DNA from 3 places in the Halomonas zincidurans B6 genome. Region 3 is predicted to be linked to each of the others. Evidence: predicted binding sites of a transcription regulator. Region 3 holds the regulator's gene; each other region holds the start of a gene.
What was found. The regulator sigma-54, encoded in region 3, starts transcription at its own class of promoters, with help from an activator protein. The targets are predictions, from matches to a motif close to TGGCACNNNNNTTGCTNT.

Region 1: a site for sigma-54 is predicted at 4,683-4,700, ahead of HALZIN_RS0114440 (P-II family nitrogen regulator). Genes of this name have one in related genera too.
Region 2: a site for sigma-54 is predicted at 4,425-4,442, ahead of speB (agmatinase). Genes of this name have one in related genera too.

What each region holds. Positions count from the first base shown of each region.
Region 1 is NZ_JNCK01000001.1:3,069,533-3,079,313, reverse strand. It holds gene HALZIN_RS0114460 (sodium:calcium antiporter) at 1-806, opposite strand, end outside; gene HALZIN_RS0114455 (amidase) at 822-2,264, opposite strand; gene HALZIN_RS0114450 (YifB family Mg chelatase-like AAA ATPase) at 2,373-3,908, opposite strand; gene HALZIN_RS0114445 (accessory factor UbiK family protein) at 4,087-4,491, opposite strand; gene HALZIN_RS0114440 (P-II family nitrogen regulator) at 4,738-5,076, shown strand; gene HALZIN_RS0114435 (ammonium transporter) at 5,115-6,362, shown strand; gene glnK (P-II family nitrogen regulator) at 6,554-6,892, shown strand; gene HALZIN_RS0114425 (ferredoxin--NADP reductase) at 7,005-7,781, opposite strand; gene HALZIN_RS0114420 (LysR family transcriptional regulator) at 7,929-8,855, shown strand; gene HALZIN_RS0114415 (sensor domain-containing diguanylate cyclase) at 8,973-9,781, opposite strand, start outside.
Region 2 is NZ_JNCK01000001.1:2,429,228-2,439,008, forward strand. It holds gene secD (protein translocase subunit SecD) at 47-1,897, shown strand; gene secF (protein translocase subunit SecF) at 1,910-2,821, shown strand; gene HALZIN_RS0111455 (sigma-54 interaction domain-containing protein) at 2,894-4,300, opposite strand; gene speB (agmatinase) at 4,491-5,444, shown strand; gene HALZIN_RS0111465 (YjiH family protein) at 5,524-6,918, shown strand; gene HALZIN_RS0111470 (5-guanidino-2-oxopentanoate decarboxylase) at 6,993-8,591, shown strand; gene HALZIN_RS0111475 (aldehyde dehydrogenase family protein) at 8,611-9,781, shown strand, end outside.
Region 3 is NZ_JNCK01000001.1:1,031,891-1,041,671, forward strand. It holds gene yjgA (ribosome biogenesis factor YjgA) at 1-393, opposite strand, end outside; gene pmbA (metalloprotease PmbA) at 461-1,801, shown strand; gene mgtE (magnesium transporter) at 1,919-3,274, opposite strand; gene HALZIN_RS0104865 (HPr family phosphocarrier protein) at 3,384-3,653, opposite strand; gene rapZ (RNase adapter RapZ) at 3,640-4,530, opposite strand; gene ptsN (PTS IIA-like nitrogen regulatory protein PtsN) at 4,635-5,132, opposite strand; gene hpf (ribosome hibernation-promoting factor, HPF/YfiA family) at 5,142-5,450, opposite strand; gene HALZIN_RS0104885 (RNA polymerase factor sigma-54) at 5,639-7,057, opposite strand; gene lptB (LPS export ABC transporter ATP-binding protein) at 7,220-7,945, opposite strand; gene lptA (lipopolysaccharide transport periplasmic protein LptA) at 7,998-8,519, opposite strand; gene lptC (LPS export ABC transporter periplasmic protein LptC) at 8,516-9,106, opposite strand; gene HALZIN_RS0104905 (KdsC family phosphatase) at 9,110-9,652, opposite strand; gene HALZIN_RS0104910 (KpsF/GutQ family sugar-phosphate isomerase) at 9,663-9,781, opposite strand, start outside.

The sequences.
Region 1 (9,781 bases), 2.0 Mb from region 3:
TAGGCATTGCCGCCGATGATGCCTCCCACGGCCAGCGTCAGGGCCCCGCGCCGCACCGCTGTCACCGAGGTCACCAGCTCCGGCAGCGAGGTGGTGATCGACGTCAGCAGTACCCCGACGGCGACCTGGCCGAGCCCGGTCTCCTCGGCGATCACCGTCGCCGAGCGTTGCAGCAGCCACCCGGCGACCCCCAGGATCAACGCCATGATCAGAAACGACGTCCACAGGGAGGCCAGCGAGCGCTGCTGGAGCGCCTCGTCGGGCACATCCTCGCGCGTCTCGCGGGTGCGGGCGGGCATCCACATCGGCGCGGTACGCGCCTCGTTGACGATGCGCAGCCCGTAGGCATAGCCCACCACCATCAGCGGCGTGATCGGATGGATGCCCCACAGCGTCCACTCCGGCGAGAAGCTGCCCACCAGGATCAGCGACAGCATGCAGACCAGCAAGGCGCCCTGCATCAGGTTGCCGATGGAGGCGGCCGCATGCTCGAGATTGACGCGCCGCAGGAACATGTCGGCGACGGTGAGAAACAGCGTCTGTACGGCGATGCCGCCCACGGCGTTGCTCACCGCGAGTTCGGCCTGGCCGGCCCAGCCCGCTGTCACCGAGAGGACGCTGCCCGACAACGAGGTCGTCGCGCCCAGCAGCAGGGCGCCGGCGATGGCCTCGCCCAGGCCGGTGCGATCGGCGAGGTCGTCGACCACATGGGTCAGGCGCGTACCGATCACGCCGATCACCAGCGCACAGAGGCAGAACAGGCCGATGCTCCAGGCCAGCGGCAGATTCGTGAGGGACAGCGGCATGGCGTGGCTTCTCCGTCAGCCGCGAGGCGTGGCGACGCCCGGCGTGGCGACGCCCGGCACGTCGGGGAAATGCGTCGGCACCGCATCCATATACGCGCGGCAGGCACGCAGCACGGTGCGATCGCGAAAGCGTGCCCCCACCAGTTGGCAGCCGATCGGCAACCCCTCCCGGCTGAATCCGCAGGGGATCGATGCCGCCGGCTGGCGCGTCAGGTTGAACGGATAGCTGAATGGCGTCCAATCCATCCAGTCCTGCATGCTGCTGCCATCCGGGACTTCGAGGCCGGCGGTGAATGGCAGAACGGCGACGCTGGGCATCAGGAACAGGTCGAATTCGTCACGAAAGCGGGCTTCGAAGCGCGAGGTCAGGACCCACCGGGCCTCTTCCGCCGCGTGCACGTCATTGGCATCGAAGCCCTCGCCGCGCCAGGCGTTCTTCAGCAGCCCCTCGCTGATCAAGTGACGCTGGGCCTCGGTCAGCTGATAGCACAGCCGCCAGGTGGTGGAAAACCACAGTACCTTGAATGCCTCGCCCGCCTCATGCAGATCAAGATCGCTGGGCACGACCTCGGCGCCCAGCTCGCTGAGCGTATGCGCCGCTCGCTCGATCGCCGCGGTGATCTGCGGATCGACCCCGACCCGGCGCGCCTTGGTGATCAGACCGATGCGCAGCCCCGAAAGCGTCTGTCGGGTGGTCTCCCTCCAGTCCGCCGGCGCCGCGGCGACGGCATAACTGTCGCGAGAGTCGTAGCGGCCGATGACGTTGAGCATGCGGATCGCGTCGTCGACCGTGCGCGTGATCGGCCCGATATGCGACATCGACGGCAATGAACAGGGCGGCCACTGCGGCACCAGCCCGAAGGTCGACTTGAAGCCGAACGTGCCGGTGAAGGCGGCGGGGATGCGGATCGAGCCGCCGGAATCGCCGCCCTGATGCAGCACGCCCAGGTTCAGCGCGCAGGCCGCGGCGGCGCCCCCCGACGAGCCGCCGGGGGTAAGCTGCGTATTCCAGGGGTTGCAGGTGATGCCGGTCAGCGGGCTGTCGGTAACGCCTTTCCAGCCGAATTCGGGAGTGGTGGTCTTGCCCAGGATGACGGCGCCGCCTTCGCGCATCCGCCGTGCCGGCGGCGAATCCTCCGCGCACGGCGCGGGATCGGAGATCAGCGTGCCTTCACGGGCGGGCATGCCGCGCACCCGGGTCAGGTCCTTCATCGTCACCGGCAGCCCGTCCACCGGGCTCAGCGGCTCGCCGCGCCGCCAGCGGGCTTCGGCGTCGCGGGCGGCGGCCATCGCGCCCTGGTGATCGACATGACAGAAGGCGTTGATCGCGGGGTTGTGGCGATCGATACGCGCCAGCGCGTTCTCGACCGCCTCCACCGGCGAGAGCCGGCCCCGCTCGTAGGCGTCAATCAGAGCGGCGGCATCCATCGCTGCAAGATCGCTATCCGTGCTGTTCATCGAACCTCCTTGGCGTTGGCGTGGCTGACGCTTAATGGCGCAGAAGCCGTCAGCGATCCACAAGGGCCAACCCTGGCCCCTGGCTATCAGCTTAGCGTGACACCGATGTCATGGACTACTCGCCGTGGCAGGCCGATCGCGACCGCTGCGCAGGCGATCGAGCTGACGGTAGCCGATCGCTTCGAGCAGCTGGCTGCGCCCCGGGTGCGGCTCGCCGGCCAGGTCGGCCAGCGTCAGCGCCACCCGCAGCACGCGATGATAGGCGCGCGCCGAGAGCTTGAGCCGAGTCAGCACGTCGGCCAGCCAGGCGCGCTCGGTGTCGCTCAGCGCACAGGCTGCCTCGAGCTCGGGGCCCGGCAGGCGTGCGTTGAGAAAGCCCCGGGCGCGTTGCCGCTCGCGGGCCGCCAGCACTCGCTCGCGAACCTGCACGGAGCTTTCGCCACGGGTATCGGCGGTGAGCTGGTCGGGCGGGATTGCCGGCACTTCGACCTGCAGATCGATGCGATCGAGCAGCGGACCGGAAAGCCGCCCCTGGTAGCGCTGCACCTGGGCCGGGGTGCACACGCAAGTCTGGCGCGGGTCGCCCAGGTGCCCGCAGGGACACGGGTTCATCGCCGCCACCAGCTGGAAACTGGCCGGAAAGCTGCGTTGCTGGCTGGCCCTCGCGATATGGATCTGCCCCGATTCCAGCGGCTCGCGCATCACCTCGAGCACGCTGCGGTCGAATTGCGGCAGCTCGTCGAGAAACAGCACTCCTTGATGCGCCAGCGAGATCTCGCCGGGGCGCGGCCGCGAACCGCCGCCGACCAGCGCCACGCCGCTGGCGGTGTGGTGCGGCGAGCGAAACGGCCGCTCACCCCAGCGTTCGAGCAGGTCGAGCCCGCACACCGAGCGGATCGCCGCGACCTCGAGCGCCTCGTCGGGCGACAGCGGCGGCAGAATGCCCGGCAGGCGGCTGGCGAGCATGGTCTTGCCGGTGCCCGGCGGGCCCGAGAACAGCAGGTTGTGGCCGCCCGCCGCCGCGACCTCCAGCGCCCGGCGCGCCTGGTACTGACCGCGCACGTCGGCCAGATCGGCCAGCGGCTGCTCGGGCAGCGTCGGCGTCGTCACCCAATGCGGTTCGAGCCGGGCCTGGCCCAGCAGATGGGCGACCACCTGGGAAAGGTGCTCGGCGGGCAGCACCTGCAGGTCGCCGGCCAGCGCGGCCTCGTCGGCGTTACCTGCGGCGACCAGCAATCCGCGCCCCCGTGCCTTGACCGCCAGCGCCGCCGGCAGCACCCCGGTAACCGGACGCAGCCGGCCGTCGAGGGCCAGCTCGCCAAGACACTCCACTCCCTCGAGGGCGGTGGCCGGCACCTGCTCGGAGGCCACCAGGATGCCCAGCGCAATGGGCAGGTCGAAGCGTCCGCCTTCCTTGGGCAGGTCGGCCGGTGCCAGGTTGATGGTGATGCGTCGTGTGGTGGGAAACTCGAAGCCGGCGTTGAGCAGTGCGCTGCGCACCCGCTCACGGCTCTCGCGAACCGCGGTTTCCGGCAGGCCGACCAGGGTCATGCCTGGCAGGCCGTTGGACAGATGGACTTCGACCAGGACCTCGGGCGCGTCCAGCCCCAGCCCCGCACGCGTGGTGATGATGGCTAATGCCATGGCCGCTCCTTGCCCGGCGGATGCTCAAGCGACGTCGCATGCCAAGTTTCTCGTTCACCTTCCAGAAACGATAGCGACCCCGCACCCAGTGCCTGTTCCAGCCTGTTCATTGATACAGGCCTAGTGATACAGATCGGCGCGGGGACTGCAAGTCTCGAGGCCAACGCAAGAGACCGCGCTATGGCGGCTTGGGCGATGAGGCGTCGGTATCCTCGGGGGGCGCCGTACCCTTGGCGGATGATGTATTTCCGGAAGCGGTCTTGCTGGACGCTGCCGTGTCCTCGGGTGGCGCTGCCGTGTCGGCGGCGACCATCGCCGGCGATCCCGGCGCGCCGGCACTGTCGTCGAGACTGGCTTCGAGCGCGGCGACCTGCTTTTCCAGCGACTCGACCCGTGCCCGGGTGCGCTGAAGCACATCCATCAGGATGTCGAAGTCCTCGCGGGTCACCAGCTCCATGCGATCGAAGGCTCCACGCATCACGTTATGCACGTTGCGCTGGATCTCTTCGGGCGCGTGAGAGGCATCCTGAAGGCGCTCGCCCAGCTGCTGGGCGAGGCGGCTGATCCGTTCGCTACTGATCATCGGCCCACTCCTTGTTGCGGTTCTCCTCAGCATACGCAAGGCAATTCGACAACGCATGCCCTGTTATGGCGCATCGCTGCGGCAGCGGCGCACCAAAACGGTGATTGGCAGTGCAGCAAAGCGATTCACTGCACCATAAGACTGACCGGATGGCAGTTCAGATCTATGAAATTACTACAGAAAAAACGAACTGGCACGGCTTGCGCTTGATAGCTTCAGGCGCAAGCCGACAACGGGAGACAAGGGATGAAACTCATCACCGCCATCATAAAGCCATTCAAGCTCGACGACGTTCGGGAGGCGCTCGCCGATAACGGCGTGCAGGGCATCACCGTCACCGAGGTCAAGGGCTTCGGTCGTCAGAAAGGGCATACCGAACTCTACCGGGGTGCCGAGTACGTGGTCGATTTCCTGCCCAAGGTGAAGATCGAGATCGCAGTCGACGACAGCCGTGTGGAAGGCGTGCTCGAGGCCGTCAGCCAGGCCGCCAACAGCGGCAAGATCGGCGACGGCAAGCTGTTCGTCACGCCGCTTGAAGACGTCATTCGTATTCGCACCGGCGAACGCGGGGCCGACGCCGTTTGAGGCGCGGGGCCATTCCTGAATTCAGCGAGACTATAACGATGACAGAGCTCAATTACGCGCTCGATACATTCTACTTCCTCATCAGTGGCGTGCTGGTGATGTGGATGGCCGCCGGCTTCGCGATGCTGGAAGCGGGCCTGGTACGCTCGAAGAACACCGCAGAAATCCTGACCAAGAACGTCGTGCTGTTCGCTATCGCCTGCACGATGTATCTGGTGGTCGGCTACTACATCATGTATTCGAGCAGCGCCGGCGGTTTCCTGCCCAGCCTCGGCTTTCTGATCGGCAGCGAGAACGGCGTCGATGCAGTCTTGAGTGGCGGCGATGACGCGCCCTACTACTCGGCGCGTGCCGACTTTTTCTTTCAGGTGGTGTTCGTGGCGACCGCCATGTCGATCGTCTCGGGCGCCGTCGCCGAGCGCATGAAGCTGTGGGCGTTCCTGGCCTTCGCGGTGGTGATGACCGCGGTCATCTACCCCATCGAGGGCTACTGGACCTGGGGCGGTGGCTGGCTCTCCGAACTGGGCTATTCCGACTATGCCGGCTCCGGCATCGTTCATCTGGCCGGCGCCTCCGCCGCATTGGCCGGCGTGCTGGTGCTCGGGCCGCGCAAGGGCAAGTACGGCAAGAACGGCGCCATCTACGCAATCCCCGGCGCCAACATGCCTCTGGCCGCGCTGGGCACCTTCATCCTGTGGATGGGCTGGTTCGGCTTCAATGGCGGCTCCGAATTGAAGGTCTCCGACGTCGCTTCCGCCAACAACGTGGCTCAGGTACTGCTCAACACCAATGCGGCCGCCGCCGGCGGCGTCATCGCCGCGCTGATCCTGGCCAAGGTCTGGTTCCGCAAGGCCGACCTGACCATGGCGCTCAACGGCGCGATCGCCGGTCTGGTATCGATCACCGCCGATCCGCTGTCACCCAGCGCCCTGGGTGCGACGCTGATCGGTGCCGTCGGCGGCCTGCTGGTGGTGTTTGCCATCGTCGGCCTCGACAAGCTCAAGCTCGACGACCCGGTCGGTGCTATCTCGGCCCACGGCGTGGCCGGCATCTGGGGCGTGATGGTGGTGCCCGTCAGCAACGCCGATGCTTCCTTCGGCGCGCAGTTGATCGGCACGATCGGCATCTTCGCCTGGGTCTTTATCGCCAGCCTGGTCGTATGGCTGATCATCAAGGCGATCATGGGCGTGCGGGTCAGCGAAGAGGAAGAATACGAAGGCGTCGACCTGGCCGAATGCGGTCTCGAAGCCTACCCCGAGTTTACCGCCGGCGGCGGCAACAAGTGAGCGTGTCCGGGCTCGACAAGCGAGCCCCGGCGCAACGAGTGAGCTGGCGTGCTCCCCTGGCCCCCTTCGGGGGGTCTTTTTTATTCCGATAGCGAGCGGTGTATGCTTGATAGCAAATTGACCGACGCAAACCGGGGCCGCGCGGCCGTCAGGCGCGCGACGATACCCGCATCCTAGCGAGGAGTACGAGCATGAAACTGGTGACCGCCATCATCAAGCCGTTCAAGCTGGACGATGTCCGTGAAGCGCTGTCCGAAATCGGCGTTCAGGGCATCACCGTGACCGAGGTCAAGGGCTTCGGTCGCCAGAAGGGCCACACCGAGCTGTATCGCGGCGCCGAATACGTGGTCGACTTCCTGCCCAAGGTCAAGCTGGAAGTCGCCGTCGACGATGCCATGGCCGAGCAGGTCATCGAAGCCATCACCCAGGTTTCCAACACCGGCAAGATCGGCGACGGCAAGATCTTCGTCTCGCCGCTCGAGCAGGTCATCCGGATTCGTACCGGCGAGACCGGCAAGGATGCGGTCTAAGCGCGAAGCTATAAGCCAAAATAGCACCACAACCACTAGCCAAGTCAAAAGCAAAAAGCTTTTGACTTGGCTTTTTCTTACGGCTTATGGCTTACAGCTCCGGCGAAGCCGGTTACTTCTCGACGAACGCCCGCTCGATCACGTAGTCGCCGGGCTCGCCCATGCGCGGCGAGATCTTGAAGCCCAGGTCGTCGAGCAGCGCGCTGGTCTCGTCGAGCATCGCCGGGCTGCCGCAGATCATCGCCCGGTCCTGCTTGGGATCGAGCGGCGGCAGACCGGTGTCCTCGGCGAGCTTGCCGCTGCGGATATGGTCGGTGAGCCGGCCCATGGTGTGGAACTCCTCGCGGGTCACCGTGGGGTAGTAGACCAGCTTCTCGCTGATCTCCTCGCCGAGGTATTCGTGCGCCGGCAGTTCCTTGCCGATGAAATCGGCGTAGGCGAGTTCGCTGACGCTGCGCACGCCGTGAATCAGCACGATCTTGTCGAAGCGCTCGTAGGCCTCGGGGTCCTGGATCAGGCTCATGAACGGCGCCAGGCCGGTGCCGGTAGAGAGCATGTAAAGATTGCGGCCCGGCAGCAGGTCGTCGGTGACCAGCGTGCCGGTGGGCTTGCGGCTGACCATGATCTGATCGCCGACCTTGAGGTGCTGCAGGCGCGAGGTCAGCGGACCGTCGGGCACCTTGATGCTGAAGAACTCGAGGTGATCCTCGTAGTTGGGGCTGGCGATCGAGTAGGCGCGCATCAATGGCTTGCCGGCGACTTCCAGGCCGATCATCACGAATTGCCCGTTCTTGAAGCGCAGGCTGCGTTCACGCGTGGTGCGGAAGCTGAACAGGGTGTCGTTCCAGTGATGGACGCTCAGCACTTCTTCCAGGGCAAACTTGCTCATCGAAGCCTCCAAATATATTCCATAAAAGCATAAAAAAGCGTTAATTTCGTTACCGTCATTCTAAGTCGGTAGTGATTATCTGTTAAATGGGTTGTCTGGATAACGCTTATCGGCAATATTGATATGGCACTTGCCATCGAGACTCCCATGCGTTACACCCTGCGCCAGCTCGAAGTCTTCGTCGCCGTCGCTCAGCAACAGAGCGTATCGCGCGCCGCCCGCGAACTGGCACTCTCGCAATCCGCCGCCAGCACCGCGCTCGCCGAGCTCGAACGGCAGTTCGATTGCCAGTTGCTCGACCGCATCGGCAAGCGCCTCAAGCTCAACGCGCTGGGCTTTCAACTGCTGCCCAAAGCGGTGGCCTTGCTCGACCGCGGCGAAGAGATCGAGGAGTTGCTGCGTGGCCAGCGCGGCGTCGGCTCGCTGGATGTCGGCGCCACGCTGACCATCGGCAATTACCTGGCGACCCTGTTGATCAGCGACTTCATGCAGCGCCATCCCGGCAGCCGGGTGCGCCTGCAGGTGCGCAATACGGTGTCGATCATCGAGCGCATCGTTCAGCACGAGCTCGACCTGGGGCTGATCGAGGGCGATTGCCAGCATGCCGACGTCGTCATGCAGCCCTGGGTCGAAGACGAGTTGACGGTCTTCTGCTCGCCGCGCCACCCGCTGGCCGGTGCCGCCGATGTCTCGCTCGAGCGGTTGCTGCGTGAGGCCTGGATCATGCGCGAGCAGGGCTCGGGGACCCGGCTGACTCTTGAACAGGCCACCCGTCATCGCCGTGGGCGGTTCAACATCCTGCTCGAGCTCGAGCACACCGAAGGCATCAAGCGTGCGGTCGAGTCCGGTCTGGGCATCGGCTGCGTCTCGCACCTTGCGCTGCGCGACGCCTTTCGCCGCGGCAGCCTGGTGCCCATCGCCACTCCGCAGCTCGATCTCAAACGCCAGTTCGCGTTCATCTGGCATCGCCACAAGTACCTGAGCACCGGCATGCGCGAATTCCTGCGGCTGTGCCAGCAGATGACCGAAGGCGCCCGGCGCAGCGACGAGATCGAGCTGCCGAGCATTCCCTGAGTCGCCGACACGGAATCCGCGCATGTGCAAGCATCCGGGATCGATTCCGCGGCAACGCTTGACGCAGCGCCCCGTGGCGGCGAGCGGGCGAGCGTCTATAACCCTGGCGGACGCCGATCAACGCGTCGGAGCAGGCTCCAGGCCCAGCAGGGCAGCATGCAACACGCGATCGCGACCGTCATGCTTGGCGGCGTAGAGGGCATCGTCGGCGCGCCGGTAGAGCGAATCGCTGCCATCGCCAGGCTGGTGATTGGCGATGCCGGCGCTGACGGTCACCGCGGCGACCGACCAGGCATGCTCGCGCACCGCCCGACGCAAGCGCTCGAGCGCCCCCAACGCCTGTTCCGGTGAGGCCCCGGGCAAGAAGATCGCGAACTCCTCGCCGCCGATGCGAAACAGCAGGTCCTGGTCGCGAAAGACACGCTGCATGAGCAGGGCGAGCTCCATCAGCACCTGGTCCCCCGCCGCATGTCCGAGACTGTCGTTGATCGTCTTGAAAAGGTCGATGTCCAGCAACGCCAATGCGAAAGGTCCAGCGGCCGGCCCTGCCCGGGTGCGCTCGGTCAATGCTTCGCTGAAGGCGCGGCGATTCTTGAGTCGCGTCAGCCCGTCGCTGTAGGCGTGCGCCTCCAGGTGCCGGTTCTGGCGAGACAGCTCCTGATGGTGCGCCTCGAGCTCCGCCTGGAGACGCTGCAACTCGTCTATCGCCAGCTGCTTTTCATCAAGTGCCGCTTCGGCCGCCTCGCGCGCCGCGATCAGTTCTCCTTCGAGACCGCTCCTGCGCGGGACCGGCGTCAGCGACCAATGGACACACGCCTGGTCCAGGTACTCGGCGGTCCGGAAACCGCCCAGCACCGGCAGCGTTTGCTCGTCAGGCGTGGCGAGTGCCAGCTGAATTTCATCGCCTTGCTGATGGCGTTCGACGC
Region 2 (9,781 bases), 1.4 Mb from region 3:
GCGCCGGCAGCGCTCTTACCGCGTCAGCAACAAGGACAGGGCTTCCATGCTCAACCGTTACCCCCTGTGGAAGTATCTGCTGATACTCGTCGTGCTCGTCGTCGGGTTGCTTTACGCCCTACCCAACCTGTACCCCGAAGACCCCGCCGTCCAGATCAGCAGCGCCCGCGGCAACGTCAGCCTCGACGAGAATCAACTCGAGCGGATTCGCGGCGCCCTCGACGACGCCGATATCGCCATCCAGCGCATCGAGGACCAGCCCAACGGCGTGCTCATTCGTCTCGTCGATGGCAGTGACCAGCTTGACGCCCGCGAGATCATCAGCGGACTGCTCAACGACGATTACACGGTGGCCCTCAACCTTGCCGAGTCGACCCCCGCCTGGCTCGAAAGCCTGGGCGCCTCGCCGATGAATCTGGGGCTCGACCTGCGCGGCGGCGTGCACTTCGCCCTCGAGGTCGACATGCAGGCGGCCGTGGAACAGCGTCTGCAAGTCAACGCCAGCGCCATGCGCGAAACGCTGCGCGGCGCGCGCATTCGCTACCGCGACACCCAGATCGACGGCAATACCCTGACGATGACTTTCGCCAATGCCGAGGATCTCAGCGAGGCACGCGACATCATCAGCGGCGAGTTTCCCGACTTCCAGTACCAGACGCCCGACGCCGAACGCGGCGCGTCGCTGGCAATGACCCTGACCCAGCAAAAGATCGACGAGATTCAGGACTATGCGGTTCAGCAGAACCTGACCACCCTGCGCAACCGCGTCAACGAACTGGGCGTGGCCGAGCCGCTGGTCCAGCGCCAGGGCCCCAACCGTATCGTCGTCGAGCTGCCCGGCGTGCAGGACACCGCCGCCGCCAAGCGCGTGGTCGGCGCCACCGCCAATCTGGAGTTCCGCCTCGCCGCGCGCCCCGACACCCCCGCGTCGGAAACCGAGACGCTGGCGTTCCGCAACGACGAGCAACGTACCGCCGAGCTGATGCGCGACGTGATCATCACCGGCGAGAACGTTTCCAACGCCAGTACCGGCTTCGACCAGAACGGCCGCCCGCAGGTCAACATCAACCTCGACGGCACCGGCGGCACGCTGATGAACCGCGCCACGCGCTCCAACATCGGCCGTTCGATGGCGGTGATCTACATCGACAACAAGACCCGCACCCGCACGGTGATGGAGGACGGCAAGCAGGTCGAGAAACGCGAGCCCTACGTCGAGCGCGGCATCATCAGCTTGGCAACCATTCAGAGCGCGCTGGGCAACCGCTTTCGCATCACCGGGTTGGATTCACCCACCGAGGCCCAGGAACTGGCCCTGCTGCTGCGTTCCGGTTCGCTCGCCGCGCCGATGTACTTCGTCGCCGAGCGCACCATCGGGCCGAGCCTCGGCAAGCGCAACATCGAGCAGGGCATATTGTCGGTCGAGATCGGCATGTTGCTGGTGGTGGCGTTCATGCTGATCCGCTACAAGGCGTTCGGCGTGGTCGCCAACCTGGCGTTGGCCACCAACCTGGTGCTGCTGGTCGCCGCGCTGTCGATGCTCGGCGCCACCCTGACGCTGCCCGGCATCGCCGGTATCGTGCTCACGCTGGGCATGGCGGTTGACGCCAACGTGCTGATCTTCGAGCGCATCCGCGAAGAGATACGCGCCAAGATGCCGATCCAGCAGGCGATCCACGCCGGCTACGAGCGTGCCTTCACGTCGATCGTCGACGGCAACATCACCACCCTGCTGGTGGCGGTGATCCTGTTCTCGATCGGCACCGGGCCGGTCAAGGGCTTCGCCGTGACGCTGTCGCTGGGCATCCTGACCTCGATGTTCACCGGCATCCTGGTCTCGCGCGCGATCGTCAATCTCTCCGTCGGCGGCAAGCCGGTGAAGAAACTCTGGATTTAAGGGGCTAACGCGATGCGACAGTTCGATTTCATGGGCAAGCGCCGCCTGGCCTTCATCGTCTCCGGCGTGATGCTGCTGGTCTCGCTGCTCTCGCTGTTGTTCCAGCAGCTCAATCTGGGGCTGGACTTCACCGGCGGCACGCTGGTCGAGATTCGCTACGCCGCGGCGCCGGCGCTCGAGGCGGTGCGCCAGGCGCTGGAGAGTGCAGGCTTCAGCAACGTCTCGGTGCAGACCTTCGGCGCGCCCTCGGAGATCCTGGTGCGCCTGCAGCAGGCCTTCGATCCCGGCGTCGGTCAGCAAGTCACCGAGGTGCTGCGCCAGAGCGGCGAGAACGTCAGCCTGGTGCGCGCCGAGTTCGTCGGCGCCCAGGTCGGCGGCCAGCTGCGCGACCAGAGCGGTCTGGGCATGCTGGTGGCCCTCGGTGCGGTGGTGCTCTACGTGGCACTGCGCTTCCAGTACAAGTTCTCGCTGGGCGCGCTGCTGGCGTTGGTCCACGACGTGATCATCGTGCTCGGGGTGTTCTCGCTGTTCCAGATCGATTTCGACCTGACCGTGCTGGCGGCGGTACTGGCGGTGATCGGCTATTCGCTCAACGACACCATCATCGTCTACGACCGGATCCGCGAGAACATCCGCAAGTCGCGCATCGAGCACATGCCGACGATCTTCAACGAGGCGATCAACCAGACCCTGTCGCGCACTCTGGCGACTTCCGGCACCACCCTGCTGGTGTTGCTGGCGCTGCTGACGCTGGGTGGCGACATGATCCAGAACTTCGCCCTGGCGCTGATCATCGGCGTGGGCGTGGGCACCTACTCGTCGGTCTATGTCGCTTCGGCGCTGCTGATCTCGGTCAAGCTGCAGCGCGAGGATTTGATGCCGGCGCAGAAGGAAAACGCCGACGGCGAGGAAGAACTGCCCTGACGCGGCGCCACGAATGCCTGGCAAGACCCGCGACACCCCGCCTTGGCGGGGTGTCGTCGTTCAGGCGCGGACTCAACCCGGGTCGCCGATGCGCAGGCCGTGCTTGCGCAGCTTGCGCACCACGCTGGGCTGGCTGATGCCCAGCCGCGCGGCCAGCGCATAAGTGCTGGGTAGCTCGCCGCACAAGCCGGCGAGAATCCCGCGCTCGGTGGCATCGAGCGCCTGGCGCAGCGTCTGGCCCTCGGTCAACCCCGCCGGAGTGTCGACACAAGGACTGCCGGGCGGCTCGGGAGCGCCGCTACTCGCCGCATTCGTCGGCGCGCCGATCAGCTCGCCGGGACTCGCCAGCCAGGTGCGCTCCATCCAGTTTTCCAGCTCGCGCACGTTGCCCGGCCAGTCGCGGCCCATCAGTTCCGGCCATACGCTCGGGTGCAGCACCTTGGACTGGCCGTAGCGCTGGTTGAGCCGCTCGAGCTGCAGTTCCGCCAGCCCGGGAATATCCTCGCGGCGCTCGCGCAGCGGCGGCAGGGTCACCGGAATGACGTTGAGCCGGTAGTACAAATCGAGGCGAAAGGCGCCGCTCTCGACCCGCGCGGCGAGATCCTGGTTCGAGGCCACCACCAGGCGGAAGTCGACCCGCCGCGAACGGGTGTCGCCGAGCCGGGTGACCTCGCCGTCCTGGATCACCTTGAGCAGCTTGCTCTGCATCGCCAGCGGCAGCTCGCCGATCTCGTCGAGAAACAGCGTGCCGCCGTCGGCCAGCTCCAGCATCCCGGCCTTGCCCTGGCGGGCCGCGCCGCTGAACGCCCCGGGCTGGTAGCCGAACATCTCGGACTCGAACAGCGCCTCGGGGATCGCCGCGCAATTGACGTCGATGAACGGCTTCTCGCGACGCGCGCTCCAGCAATGCAGCTGACGCGCGAAGGCGGTCTTGCCGACGCCCGATTCGCCGAGCATCAGCACCGTGGCGTCGCTGGGCGCGACCCGCTTGAGCAGCAGCGCCACCTCGCGCATCACCCCGCTGCGCACTTCCAGGCTGCCGAGTTCTAGATCCTCGTCCAGCGGCGGGGCTCCGCCACGCTTCAGGTGTTCGCTGAAGCGCCGCTGCAGCAGCGCGTATTCGTCCTGCAGCAGTTGCAGGTCGGTGAGATCCATCGAGCGCGAGACGATGCGCACCAGCACGCCGTCGAGGAATACCGGATGCGCCTCGGCGATCACCCGCCGGCCGCTGCCGGTGTGCTGCATCAATTGCGCCGGCTGGCGGGTGCGCATCACTTCCTGGGTCACCGACGGCGACAGCACGCCGCGCTCGACCAGTTGCTGAACGGTGCTCGCACACAGCTCCTCGCGCCCCAATCCATACACCGCCGCGCTGCCGGGGCTGACATTGCGAACCCGGCCCTCGGCATCGACGATGAAGAAATGCTCGTGAGCGGTCTCGACGATGGTCGAGAGCACCGCGCTGTCGATGTCGCTCATGTCGCTTCCCGAGATGTGATTCACTTTCGCATCAATGATACACGGATGAATCGCAAAGAGCCCCCAACGATTCATCGATGAATCACGGCGAGGATGCAGCCCGCCAACCACGCCGCCCAGGCGCTGGCATGGTTCATGCAAAGTACACACAACGTCAGTGATCGATAACAATGCCGCTTCAGGAGGCCGCATGGACAAGCCGAACCTCAACCAGCCGCTGGGCGGCAACGAGATGCCGCGTTTCGGCGGCCCGGCGACGATGCTGCGCCTGCCGACCCAGACCACGGCCGCCGGCCTGGACGCCGCCTTCATCGGCATCCCCATGGACATCGGCACCTCCAACCGCCCGGGCACCCGGCTCGGCCCGCGCCAGATCCGCGACGAATCGCGCATGCTGCGGCCCTACAACATGGCGACCCGCGCCGCGCCGTTCGACAGCCTGCAGGTGGCCGACATCGGCGACGTGCCGATCAATACCTTCAACCTGCCCAAGAACCTCGACATCATCAGCGGCTACTACGACGCAGTGCTCGCCCAGGGCTGCGTGCCGCTGACCCTGGGCGGCGACCACACCCTGACCTGGCCGGTCCTGCGCGCCATCGCCAACAAGCACGGCCCGGTGGGGCTGATCCACATCGACGCCCACGCCGACGTCAATGAGCACATGTTCGGCGAGGAGGTCGCCCACGGCTGCCCGTTCCGCCGCGCCCAGGAAGAGGGCCTGCTCGACAGCCAGCGGGTGGTGCAGATCGGCCTGCGCGGCACCGGCTACGCCGCCGATGATTTCGACTGGTGCCGCGACCAGGGCTTTCGCGTAGTGCCCGCCGAACAGTGCTGGTACCAGTCGCTGGCGCCGCTGATGGCCGAGGTCCGCGAGCAGATGGGCGACGGCCCGGTGTACATCTCGTTCGACATCGATGGCCTCGACCCGTCGGTGGCGCCGGGCACCGGTACCGTCGAGATGGGTGGCCTCACCGCCCAACAGGGGCTCGAGATCGTGCGCGGCGCCTGGGGCCTGAACGTGGTCGGCGGCGACCTGGTCGAGGTCTCGCCGCCCTACGACACCAGCGGCAATACCGCGCTGATGGGCGCCACCCTGCTCTATGAAATGCTCTGCGTGCTGCCGGGCGTCGAGCGCCGCTAATCCACGACGGCGTTGGTCGTGGCCGGCCGGCGCCGTTTTGATCCGCTTTGCTGATCGACAACAACAATGGGTAACCACCATGTCTTCCAATCAAGCCACGGCCGCAGGCCGTAACGACAGCAACGCGCCCGATGGCGGGCGCATCAAGCCGCGGGCGCTGATCAAGTTCCTGCTCCCCTCGCTGATCGGGATCGGCATGTTCCTGATCCCGTTTTCCACCGGCGACGGCATCAATATCGGCATGGGCATGCTCGCCGACGGGCTCAAGGCGCTGCTCGGCGCCGCGCTACCGGCGATCGCCGTGGCCGTGCTGTGCCTGTCGGTGATCCTGACCGCGCTGATCAAGCTGACCCGGCCGGGCTGGGCCCGCGACGGCGCGGCCAACGAACTGTTCGACGTCGAGCCGCTGTGGTTCGCCATGCGCGTGCTGGGTGCCGCGTTCGCGCTGATGACCTATTTCCAGGTCGGACCGGGCTTCATCATCGCCGATTTCACCGGCGGCGTGATGCTCAACGACCTGGCGCCGGTGCTGCTGACGTTCTTCTTCTTCGCCGCTCTGCTGCTGCCGTTCCTGGTCGACTTCGGTTTCATGGAGTTCATCGGCAGCCTGGTGCGCAAGCCGTTCCGGCTGATCTTCGGCCTGCCGGGGCGCAGCGCCATCGACGCCACCGCCTCGTGGATGGGCTCCGGCACGGTGGGCGTGCTGATCACCACCCAGCAGTACGAGCAGGGCTATTATAACCGCCGCGAAGCGTCGGTGATCGCCACCAACTTCTCGATCGTGTCGATCGCCTTCGCGCTGCTGGTGACCAGCTTCATCGGCATCAATCAGCTGTTCGTGCAGTTCTACCTGACCGTGGTGGTCGCCGGATTGATCGCCGCCGTCGTGGTGCCGCGCCTGCCGCCGCTGTCGCGCAAGCCGAACAGCTATTACGAGCCGGTGGGCTGCCGACTCGAGGAGGAAAATACCCGCCGGGTGGGCGTGCTGCGCTTCAGCCTCGGTCAGGCCGTGGCCGCCGAAACGGCCCCGGGTCCGCGTGCCCTGGCGCGCAGCGCGATGCTCAACGTCGCCGACATCTTCCTCGGCCTGCTGCCGCTGGTGGTGGCGATCGGTACCGTGGCGCTGATCCTCGCCGAGTTTACGCCGCTGTTCACCTGGCTCTCCTACCCGATGGTGCCGGTGCTCGAGTGGCTGCGCATTCCCGAGGCCCAGGCCGCCGCCCCGGCGACCCTGGTGGGCTTCGCCGACATGTTCCTGCCGGCGGTGCTGGCCAAGGACATCGACAGCGAGCTGACGCGCTTCGTGATCGCCTGCCTGTCGCTGACCCAGTTGATCTACATGTCCGAGATCGGCGCGCTGCTGCTCAAATCCAAGATCCCGCTCAAGCTCTGGGAACTGGTAGCGATCTTCCTGCTGCGCACGGCGATCACCCTGCCGATCATAGCCTTCATCGCGCACACCTTCGTGTTCTGAAGCAAAGCGACGGGCTACGAGCCGCGAGCCGCGAGCCAAAAATGCTAACGAAGCCCGAAGCCAAAGGATAAACAATGACCTGCGCCGAACTGCTGATCCGCTTGCTGCGCGAACGCTACGCCGTCGATACCGTGTTCGGCATTCCCGGCGTGCACACCGTCGAGCTGTATCGCGGCCTCGAGGATCAAGCGATACGCCACGTCACCCCGCGCCACGAGCAGGGCGCCGGGTTCATGGCCGACGGCTACGCCCGGACCAGCGGCAAGCCCGGCGTGTGCCTGATCATCACCGGCCCCGGGATGACCAACATCGCCACCGCGATGGGCCAGGCGCTGGCCGACTCGGTGCCCATGCTGGTGATCTCCAGCGTCAATCGCCGCGACACCCTGGGCCGCGGCCAAGGACGTCTGCACGAACTACCCTGCCAGCAACAGACGCTGGCCGGGGTGGCGCGCTTCAGTCATACCCTGCTCGATCCCGAAGCGCTGCCCGAGGTGCTGGCGCGCGCCTTCGCGGTGTTCTCCTCGGCGCGCCCGGGGCCGGTGCATATCGAGATCCCCATCGATCTGTTCGCCGCCCCCGTCGCGCCGCCCGCGCAGTGGCCCGGCGCCCGGCTGTATCGCCCGGCGCCCGACCCGGCCAGACTGGCCGAGGCCGCCGAGTGGCTGCGCGAGGCCGAGCGCCCGCTGGTGCTGCTCGGTGGCGGCTGCGTGGATACCGCGAAGAGTGCGCGACAGCTCGTCGAGCGTCTCGACGCGCCGTGCGCCACCACCATCAACGCCAAGGGCCTGCTGGGCCGCGATCACTCACTCGACCTGGGCGCCAACACGGCGCTGCCGGCGGTACGCGAGCTCGCCCGCGAGGCGGACGTAATCCTGGCCGTGGGCACCGAGCTCGGCGAGACCGACTACGACGTGGTCTTCGACGACGGCTTCGCACTGACCGGACGACTGATCCGTATCGACATCGACGCCGAGCAGCTGGTGCGCAACCAGGCCACCGCCCTGGGGCTGGTCGGCGATGCCGGCCGGGCGCTGGAATTGCTGCTCGCGCACTTCCCCACATCACTGACACGCGGCGGCGCCCAACGCAGCCGAGCCGTACGGGAAGCGTTGGCACTGGAGAGCGACCCGGCTTTCTCCACCTTCGTGCCGCTGTTCGCCACCCTGCGCGAGGCCCTGCCCGAGGCGGTGCTGGTCGGCGATTCAACCGCCCCGGTCTACGCCGCCAATCACCTGGTCTCGCAGCCCGCGCCACGGCGCTTCTTCAACGCCTCGACCGGCTACGGCACGCTCGGCTACGGCCTGCCGGCAGCGCTCGGCGCGGCGCTGGCCCGACCCGAACTGCCGGTGGTCGCGCTGGTCGGCGACGGTGGCGTGATGTTCACGCTCTCCGAGTTGGCCACCGCGGTGGAGGAGCGCCTACCGGTGGTCGTGCTCTTGTGGCACAACGCCGGCTACGAGGAGATCCGCCGTTACATGGATGCCCACGGCGTCGCCCGCCTGGGCGTCGATCTCAAGGCACCCGACTTCCAGCAACTGGCCAGCGGCTTCGGTTGCGCGGCGAGCCGCGTCGGCAGCCCACACGAATTAGCCACGGCGCTAGCCAACCGGCCAAGCGGCGCCCCCTATTTGATCGAGGTCGATGCCTGCGCCTGGCAGAATGCCCTCTGATCCGTCCCGAGGAACCTCCATGCAACAACTCGACAAGCAGTTCATCGACAACCGCTGGGTGGCCTCGCACGGCAGCCGCCGCCTGGCGGTGGTCAACCCATACACCGAGCAAACCATTGCCGAGGTGACCGCCGGCGACAGCGCCGACGTCGATGCCGCGGTTGCCGCGGCACGTCGCGCGCTGCCCGCCTGGCGGGCGCTGTCGGGTGCCGAGCGCGCGCGTTATCTGGATGGCTTCGCCGAGGTCCTGACCCGGCGCCGCGAGGAACTCGTGCATTTGTCGTCGACCAACAACGGCAAGGCGCTGGCCGAGGCGGGTATCGATCTGGACGACGCCATCGACTGCTATCGCTACTACGCAGGGCAGGCTCGCGCACTCGACGCCCGCCAGGGCCAGCCGGTGGCGCTGGAAATGGAGGGTGTCGAAGCCAGCAGCTACTTCGACCCGGTGGGCGTGGTCGGGCTGATCACGCCGTGGAACTTCCCGCTGGTGACCAGCGCCTGGAAGCTCGCCCCGGCGCTGGCCGCCGGCTGCACGGTGGTCTTCAAACCCTCGGAAGTCACCCCGCTGCCCGAGCAGGCACTGGCCGAGATCGCCGAGGAGATCGCTCTGCCCGCCGGGGTGTTCAACCTGGTCCACGGCGACGGCGAGGGCGTGGGTGCGCCGCTCAGCGCCCATCGCGGCATCGACAAGATTTCCTTCACCGGCAGCAACCGGGTCGGCGAGGCGGTGATGCGCGCCGTCGCCGAGGGCAGCCGCGGCATCTCGCTGGAGCTCGGCGGCAAGTCGCCGATCCTGGTGATGGACGACGCCGACATCGGCGAGGCCGCCGACTACGTGATGGCCGGGCTGTATTTCAACGCCGGCCAGATCTGCTCGGCGACCTCGCGGCTGCTGGTTCACGAGGCGCTCGCCGAGCCGCTCTATCAGGCGCTGGCCGAGCGTATCGACGCGCTGGTGCTCGACGACCCGCTGGACGACGCGACGACCCAGGGGCCCATGGCCAGCGCCCGCCAGCGCGACGCGGTGCGCAATTACCTGGCGATCGCCGCCGAAGAGGGCCTGAACGCGGTGCGCGACGCCAGCCACCGTCGCTTGCCGGAACAGGGCTATTTCATCGCTCCGACGCTGTATCGCGACGTGCCCGTCGACAGCCGGCTGTGGCGCGAGGAGATCTTCGGCCCGGTGC
Region 3 (9,781 bases):
GTCGACGTGGGGGTGTTCGGCGATAAAGGCTTCGAGCGCCTCGCCGTCGTCCTCGACCAGCCGGTCGCGCCACTGTTCAAGGCGGTGGAAGGCGTGATCGCGGCGCAGCTTTTCCTGCTCGAATTCGTCGAACACGGCCTGGATGGCGGCGATGTCCTCGCGCCGCATGACCTTGCCGACGTACTGCATGTGCCGGCGGCGGCCTTCGTGGGAGCGGATGCGCGAGGTTTCCTCGACCGCCGCGAGCATGTCCTCGGACAGCGGCAGTCGGGCGCGCTGCGGGGCGGGCAGGGCGATGATCTTTTCGCCCAGCGCCTGCAGCGCCAGCATTTCGCGTTTGAGTTGGGACTTGCTCGACCGTTCCGGAAGATCGGCGGGGGACTCGAATGACATGCCATTTCCATAAGCATTTGGGAGGTTGGCGCAGTATACCAGCCAGCCTTCGCACAAGGAGACCAACATGACACAGGCTTTCGATGCGAGTGCGCAGCAGGCGCTGCTGGAAGCGCGTGCGGCGGCCGCGCTCGAGCAGGCCCGCGAGGCGGGTGCCGACGCTTGCGAGGTGGGCGCCAGCGTCGACCAGGGGATCAATGTCAGCGTGCGCATGGGCGAGGTGGAGACCGTCGAGTTGGCGCGCGACCAGGGCATTGCCGTCACCGTCTATGTCGGCCAGCGCAAGGGCAGCGCCTCATCGTCGGACGCCAGCGAGGCGTCGATCCGCGCGCTGGTCGACAGAGCCCTGACAATCGCCCGTCAGACCGGCGAGGACACGGCGTCCGGCCTGGCCGACAAGGCGTTGATGGCCACCGAGCTGCCGGATCTGAAGGTCCACCATCCATGGCAGTTGTCGACCGATCAGGCGATCGAGATGGCCCTGGCCTGCGAACAGGCCGGGCGCGGTGTGGCGGGCATCAGCAACTCCGAAGGCGCCGAACTGTCGAGCGGTGAAGGCGTACGGGTCTATGCCAACAGCCACGGCTTCATGGGCAGCCAATGCGGTAGCCGGCATTCGCTGTCGTGCATGCTGATCGCTCAGGACGAGCAGGGCATGCAGCGCGACTACGATTATTCCAGCGAGCGCGATCCGGCCAAGCTGGCCTCGCCCGAGGCGATCGGCCGGCGCGCCGCCGAGCGTACCTTGCGGCGGCTCGGCGCCAAGCGCCCGGCCACCGGTCGCATGCCGGTGATGTTCGCCCCTGAATTGGCCGGCGGGCTGATCGGACACTTGCTGAGTGCCATCGCTGGAGGCTCGCTCTATCGCGACGCCTCGTTTCTCTGTGACAGCCTCGGCGAGACGCTGTTTCCCGAGTGGCTGTCGCTCCAGGAGAAGCCGCGCGAGATCGGTGGGATGGCGAGTGCGCCGTTCGACAACGATGGGGTCTATACCCGCGACAACGTCTACGTCGAGCAGGGGCGGATCGCCAGTTACATGCTCTCGGCCTACAGTGCGCGGAGGCTCGGCATGACCACCACCGGCAACGCCGGCGGTGCGCGCAATGTGCGGCTGGACGCGCCGTTGAGCACACCCGAGGCGCTGCTGGCGCGGATGGGCAGCGGCGTGGTGGTCACCGAGCTGATGGGCCAGGGGGTCAACGGCGTGACCGGCGATTATTCACGCGGGGCGGCCGGCTTCTGGGTCGAGAACGGCCAGCTGCAATATCCGGTCGAGGAGTTCACCATCGCCGGCAACCTGCGCGGCATGTTCGGCAATCTGCTCGGGGTGGGCGACGATGTCGATACCCGCGGCAGCGTGCATACCGGCAGTTGGCTGATCGACGACATGATGGTGGCGGGGGGCTAAAGAGGGCCTACGGCCAGAAGAGGGAAGAGGCAAAATGATTCTTGCTACTTGTTCTTCTTCCAGGCGCATAGCGCCGTTCTTCCCTCTTCGAGACGCGAAGCGTCGGTCTTCCGTCTCCTATAGGTAGAACAGCGTCGCCAGGCCGAGGAAGGCCATGAAGCCGATCACGTCGGTGACGGTGGTCAAAATCACGTTGCCGGACAGCGCCGGGTCGATGTCGAGCTTCTTGAGCGCCACGGGCAGCAGGGTGCCGCAGAGCGCGGCGATCAGCAGGTTGATGACGATCGCTGCGGCGATGATGGCGCCCAGCGTCAGATCGTCGAACCAGACCACGGCGATGGCGGCGATCACCAGCGCCCAGAGCAGGCCGTTGAGCACGCTGACGATCAGCTCGCGGCTGAGCAGCCAGCGTACGTTGCTGCCCGAGACATGGCCGAGAGCGATGCCGCGGATCAACACCGTCAACGTCTGGGAACCGGCGATGCCGCCCATGCTGGCGACGATCGGCATCAATACCGCCAGCGCGGTGACACGCTGGATGGTGCCTTCGAACAGCCCGATCACCGCCGCCGCCATGAACGCGGTAATCAGGTTGACGCCCAGCCAGACCGCCCGTCGCCGACTGGTCCGCCAGACCGGGGCGAAGGTGTCCTCGTCGTCGTCGAGACCTGCCATGCTCATCACCTGATGCTCGGCGTTCTCGCGAATCACGTCGACCACGTCGTCGATGGTGATCCGGCCCAGCAGATGGCCATCGGTGCCCACCACCGGCGCCGACACCAGATCGAACTTCTCGAATAGCTTGGCGACGTCGCTCTCGTCGGTCATTGCTGCGATGCTGACCATGTCGGTATCCATCACTTCGCGGACCAGCATCGACGGATCGGAAACCAGCAGGCGATTGATCGGCAGGCTGCCGATCAGCTTGTCGTCGCGGGTCACCACCAACAGCGTGTCGGTGGTGTCCGGCAGGCGCTCATGACGACGCAGATAGCGCAAAACCACGTCGAGCGTGATATCCGGGCGGATCGTCAGCGCATCGGTGTTCATCAGCCCGCCGGCGGTGTCCTCGGGATAGGCGAGGACGGTCTCCAGACGCTGGCGTTCCTGCGCCTCCATCGAGGCCAGCACTTCGAGAGTGACGGTGTTGGGCAGGCGCTGCAGCAGATCGGCCAGGTCGTCGACGTCGAGCCGCTCGGTGGCCGAGACCAGCTGCTGGGTGTCCATGCGGCTGAGAAACACCGTCTGGATATCATCGTTGAGATATTGCAGGACGTCGCCCTGCAACTCGGGGTCGACCAGTGCCCAGAGCACCTCGCGCTCGCGCGGCGGGGTCGATTCGAGCAGATGAGCCACGTCGACCGGTGCCAGGCCGCGGTTGAGCATGCGTCGGACCTGATCCAGGGCGCCGTTTTCCAAGGCTGCGTTGAGCCGATCGAGGCGAGGCTGTAGTCGGCTTGGATTCTGGCTCATGGCAGTCGGCGTCCTTGATCGCCCCGCGGTGGGCGGCGTCATTCTAACATCGTGGCCGGGCTCGAAGGGCAACGATCCGTCGCGCGGTCGCACGTTCGCCGATGGACGCTTACAGATCCTCTTCGAAACGTGCCGCGAGCAACGCCTCGAGCGCATCGAGCGCCTGGCTGGCCTGCGGGCCCTCGGCTTTGATGGTCAGCCGGCTGCCACAGGGCGCGGCGAGCATCAGCAACGACATGATGTTGGCGGCATCGCCGCTGCGACCCTGATGATGAACGGTAACGCTGGCGTCGTAACCCTGACAGCACTGGACCAGCCTGGTCGCGGCACGGGCATGCAGGCCGCGCTTGTTGATCAGCGTCAGCTCACGCTGTGGCATCGGCGGCTCCCACGGCGGCGTGGATGCCCAATTCCCGATGACGAATTCGCACCCGGTAACGGCCGGTAAAGTGCTGCGCCAGACGTTCGGTCAGATACACTGAACGATGCTGGCCGCCGGTGCAGCCGATCGCCACCGTCAGATAACTGCGGTTGCTGGCGCGGTAGGCGGGCAACCAGCGTTCGAGCCAGTCGCGGATATCGTCGGCCATGGCGCCGACATCCGGATAATCCTCGAGAAAGGTCACGATCTCGGCATCTCGGCCATTGAACGGGCGCAGCCGCGGATCCCAGTAGGGATTGGGCAGGCAGCGGGCGTCGAAGACGGTATCGGCATCGAGCGGCACGCCGCGCTTGAAGCCGAACGATTCGAAGGTCAGCGTGAGCTGTTCGCTGGTATGGTGGGCGACCTGCTCGGCGATGCGTCCGCGCAGGTCGTGGACCGAGAGCTGCGAGGTATCCATCACCAGGTCGGCCAGATCCCGGATGTCCGCCAGTGCCTTCTCCTCGGACTCGATCGCCTCGGCCAGGGTCATCTGGCTATTACGGGTCAGCGGATGGCGGCGGCGGGTCGCCGAGTAGCGCTCGAGCAGGATCTTGTCCTCGGCGGTCAGATAGACCACCTGGCAATCGATGCCGCGCTGGCGCACGGCCTCGAGCTGCGCGGGAAAGCGCTCGAGGGCCGTGGGCAAGTTGCGCGCATCAATGCTGACCGCGACGCTGGCGCGCTTGCTGTCGGCCTGCTGGAGCTCATCGATCAGCGCATCGAGGAGCATCGCCGGCAGGTTGTCGATGGCATAGAAGCCCAGGTCCTCGAGTGCCTGGAGGGCGATCGACTTGCCGGATCCGGAGCGGCCACTGATGATCACGAGTTGCATGGGGCGGCTCCCTTGTCACGATGAGTCACGAGGCGGTCGTATGACGCTGGGCATACCAGACCCGAATTGAATAGGCCGGGGCGAATTAAAGCGCAGCCTTCAGGCTACCTGGCCTGCCGCGGCGCGCTACCGGCGCCGCCATCGAGGGCATGGATGGCATCGATGAGCGTTTCGTGCAGTTCACGCTGGCTGGCACTGTGGCGCAGCCGGTTGCGGGTGTCGGCGTCGTTCATGATGCCGGCGACCTGGGCGAGTAGCGCCAGGTGGGTGTCGTCGGCCTCTTCGGGTACCAGCAGCACGAACAGCAGGTCGACCGGTTCGCCATCGACTGCATCGAAATCGATCGGCTCCTGTAGCTTGATAAAGCCGGCTACCGGCGCCTTGCAATGGGGATTGCGCGCATGGGGAATGGCCACGCCATTGCCGATGCCGGTACTCCCCAGCCGTTCACGACCGATCAGCCGGCTGAACACCTCCTGGCTGTCCAGGCTAGGGGTGTTCTGGGCGATGAAGGTGCTGAAGAACTCAAGCACGCGCTTCTTGCTCCCCCCGGGCACGGCAAACAGAGTGCGTTCGGGGGGCAGTATGGTTTCCAGTGACATGATGGGGAGTCAGCGGGCGCCGGCGCCTTGCGCGCGGGCCTGGGCCTTTTCCTTGTGTTTGACGAGTTGGCGGTCGAGCTTGTCGGCCAGGGCATCGATGGCGGCGTACATGTCGCCGTTCTCGGCTTCGGCATGCAAGTCAGCACCCGCTGCGTGAAGCGTGCAGGCCGCCTGATGGCGTTCCTTCTCGATCGAGAGCGTTACCTGCACGGTGGTGATGTTGTCGTAGTGGCGTTCCAGCCGCGCCAACTTTTCGTTGACGTAGTCACGCAATGCATCCGTCAGTTCGACGTGATGGCCGGTGATGTTGGCTTGCATGGCACGTTCCTTTTCGACGAGTGATGGCCGATTGTAACCCTTTTTGCAGCTTAGCAAACCCCTCGCGGGATGGTGGCCGCAAACGTCGCTTGTCGAGAGCGGGAAGACATGTGAATCGACGTTTCGATGCGATAGGGCGCGGCACTTTCCTTGTGCCGGGGAGAGAGCTGCATATGTCTGAAGGAGCCTCAGGCGAGGCGTCTGCGTTCACCGGAGGAGGGGATGCCCAGCGCTTCGCGATACTTGGCGACGGTGCGTCGCGCCACCGCGATGCCATCGGCGGCGAGCAGCTCGACCAGCTTGCTGTCGGAAAGTGGCTTGCGCGGCGGCTCGTCGCCGATCAGCTTCTTCAGGCGTGCGCGTATCGCGGTGCTGGAGTGCGCATCGCCTTCGCTGCCGCCGCCGACATGGCTCGAGAAGAAGTACTTGAGTTCGAAGACGCCGCGCGGGGTATGAATGAACTTCTGTGTGGTGACCCGCGAGATGGTCGATTCGTGCATCTCCACGGTCTGGGCGATGTCGGCGAGCACCAGCGGTTTCATGGCCTCCTCGCCACGCTCGAGGAAGTCGAACTGGCGGATCATGATCTCGCGACCGACCTTGAGCAGGGTGTCGTTGCGACTCGACAGACTCTTGATCAACCAGCGCGCCTCCTGAAGGTGCTGCTTCATGAAGGTGTTGTCGTCGCTCTTGTCGGCGCGCTTGATCAAGGCGGCATAGTCGGGCTGGACGCGCAATCGCGGTAGCGCCTCGGGATTGAGCTCGATACGCCAGCCCTCGCGAGTATGGCGAGCCACCAGGTCGGGGATCACGTAATCCTCGCCACTGGCGTCGAAGGCTTGGCCGGGGCGTGGATCGAGGGCGCGGATCAGGGCGATCACCGCATCGAGCTGGGCATCGTCGAGACGCAGCCGACGCTTGAGCAACTTGCGGTCATCATTGGCCAGCGCGTCGAGAAACTGGCGTACCAGGCGCTTGGCCTGGGGCAGCAGCGGCGTATCGTCGGCCAGCGTAGCCAGTTGCAGCAGCAGACACTCGCGCAGGTCGCGGGCGAATACACCGGTGGGGTCGAACTGTTGAAGACGATGCAGAATCTGCTCGACCTCGGCGGCCTTGAGTCCGGAAAGCCCCTGGCTGCGCAGGCCTTCCGTCAATTCGTCGAGCTGACCGTCGAGATAGCCGTCGAGGTTGACTGCATCGATGAGACAGTCGGCGATCGCATGTTCGCGACTGTCGAGCCCGGTCATGTCGAGCTGCCAGCGAAGGTGATCCTGCAGGCTCTGATCGGCGGTGTTGCGCTCGAAGTCGGGAGCGTCTTCGCTGCGTCCGGCGCCGGGGGCCAGATCCTGGTAGGTGTCCGACCACTCGCTGTCCAGGGCGAGTTCCTCAGGGATGTCGCTGGCCCAGTCGTCGTCGAGCGCTTCGCCGACGTCGGCTTCCCCGAAATCATCCTCCATCTCGAGCATGGGGTTGGATTCCAGCGCCTGCTGGATCTCCTGGCGTAGATCCAGCGTCGACAGCTGCAGTAGCTGGATGGCCTGCTGCAACTGAGGCGTCATGGTCAGCTGGGTGCCGACCCGAAGCTGCAACGTGGGTTTCATTGCCATGACAAGCGTGACTTCACTGAGAGGATTTCACGACACGTTATCCTGCTCGGTGAGGCCTTGCAAGTGTAAAAGCAATAACCATGCCATCATGCGGGCTAATACAGCTTGGCGAGACCTTGCGTGGAGGCGCGGGCTTGACAGCCGCCATCGTGCTGCGAGCGCTCAAAGGCGGAATTCGCTACCCAGATAGACCTCGCGGACCTTCTTGCTGGCGAGTATCGCTTCCGCGTTGCCTTCGGCGATGATCTGGCCGTCGCCGACGATGTAGGCGTTGTCGCAGATATCCAGCGTCTCGCGCACGTTATGGTCGGTGATCAGTACGCCGATGCCCCGATCGCGCAATTGACGGATGATCGACTTGATTTCGCCGACCGAAATCGGGTCGACCCCCGCGAAGGGCTCGTCGAGCAGGATGAACGCCGGCTCGGTGGCCAGTGAGCGGGCGATCTCTACCCGGCGACGTTCGCCGCCGGACAGGCTCATGCCCATGTTGTCGCGAATATGGGTGATATGGAATTCCTCGAGCAGTTGCTCGAGCTGGCGCTTGCGTCCCGGCTTGTCCAGGTCGCGACGCATCTCGAGGATCGCCATGATGTTGTCGGCGACCGACAGCTTGCGAAAGATCGAGGCTTCCTGAGGCAGGTAGCCGATGCCGGCGCGGGCGCGGTGATGCATCGCTGCGCGGCTGAGGTCCTGGTCGTCGATGCCCACCTCGCCGGCGTCGGCGCGCACCAGGCCGACGATCATGTAGAATGAGGTCGTCTTGCCGGCCCCGTTGGGGCCGAGCAGGCCGACGATGCTGCCCTGGCCGATCGATAGGCTGATGTCCTGGACCACGCGGCGATTCTTGTAGCTCTTGGCCAAATGCCGGGCGAACAATGTCTTCATCGCGCGGGGCTCTCCTCTGGGCTGGCCTCTGGACTGATCTCGGCCGGCGGGGTCATTGTTCGGCCGACTTCGGTGTCAGGCTCATGCGCACGCGCTCGTTCTCGGCTCCCTGGGCCTGGGAACGCGCCTGGACCTGACGGCTATCGAGGAAGTACTCGACATAGGCGCCCTTGAAAGTGTCGCTGGCCTGGTGCAGTTCGGCCTGGCTGATCAGTTCGACGCGTCGCTCGCCGGCGTAGTAGACGATCGTCTCGCCCCAGCCCTTGACCAGCGGATCGTCGGGCGCCGGGCGCTGTTCGAGATAGGCGCGCTCGGTGCCGCCGGTAGCGGTCACCAGAGTCACTTCGCCCTGGTCGTTGCGCTCGATCTCGACACGCTGAGCGGTCAATTTCATGCTGCCCTGCTGCATGGCGACGTCACCGGTGTAGACGGCGGTGCCGGCACGGTCGTCGAGATTCAGGCGGTCGGCGGCAATGTTGATCGGCTGGTTGGCATCGCCTTCCAGCGCCAGGGCCGGCGTGGCGAGCAGCGCCGCACCGGACAGGCCTAGGGCAGCGATTAGGGTGCGCATCATGATCCTGATTCCTCGTCGATCGGCGGGTGATAGCCGCGTACATTGCCGTTGAGCTGCATTTGTCCGCTGTCCAGCCAGGCATCGAAACGATCGCCGCGCACGCGTTGCTGAAACTTGCGCAGCACGGCCTCGCTTTCACTCCAGGCATGACCGGTTTCGGCGTCGTAAATCAAGACCTCGCTGTTGATTTTCCAGCCCTGTTCGGGCGCCTGGAGCTGGGCGTTGCCGCTTAGCTTGAGCGGATTGGCGTTGGCTCCCAGCCTACCTGTGTCGGCGCTGGCGAGCCAGACCCGGCCGCGGTCGTCGACGAGCCGAGCGTCGGGCGCTTGCAGCCGCGTCACGTCATCGGTGGGGGTATGCGTAAGCCGGGGTGTCTCGAGTCGCTGATAGGCGGTACCGGTCGCATCGAAGCGGGTCAGCGTGGCGTCTTCCAGGTAGTAATCGGGTTCGCCGCTCTCGCCCGTGGAAGGGGGCGAGGGCAACGAGATGAGGTTGCGTTGCTCGATCAAGGCCAGCAGCCCACCCAGCGCGAGCAGGATGAGCGCCAGCCACCCTTTGGGCGAAAGCCGCGAGAAACGCTGGAGCATCGTTCAGTTCCGGCCGTGGAGATAAGCGTCGAGCAGCGCCGTCCAGTGGCCCCGCATCTGCAGCAGGCCATCGCAGATCTCGCGTATGGCGCCGTGGCCGCCGGCACGCAGAGTGACCCAGTCGGCCCGCTCACGGACGTAGTCTGGCGCATTGGGCACGCTGATGCCGAGCCCCGCGTAGTGGATGGGGGCGAGATCAGGCAGGTCGTCGCCGCAATAGGCGAGCTGCTCGAAATCCAGGCCCAGCGTGTCGAGTAATTCGCGCAGCAAGGTCAACTTGTCGTCACGCCCTTGAAAGACATGTTCGATTCCCAGCGCCGCGGCACGCCGAGCCACCATCGGCGACTCGCGACCGGTGATGATCGCCACCTCGATCCCGGTGCGACGCAGCAGCTTGATGCCCTGGCCGTCCTGGGTACTGAAGGCTTTGGTTTCCTGGCCATCGGCCTGGAAGTACAGCTGACCGTCGGTCATCACGCCATCGACATCGAAGGCCAGCAGCCGCATGTGACGAGCGCGCTCGACCAAATGGGGGGGATGGGGCATCGCTGTCTCCTCAGACCACGCCGCTGACGAGCAGGTCGTGCATGTGGATGGCGCCGATGGGGCGGTCGTCGTCGTCGACCACGGCCAGCGCAGTGATCCGGTTGTCCTCCATGAGCCTGACGGCCTCGG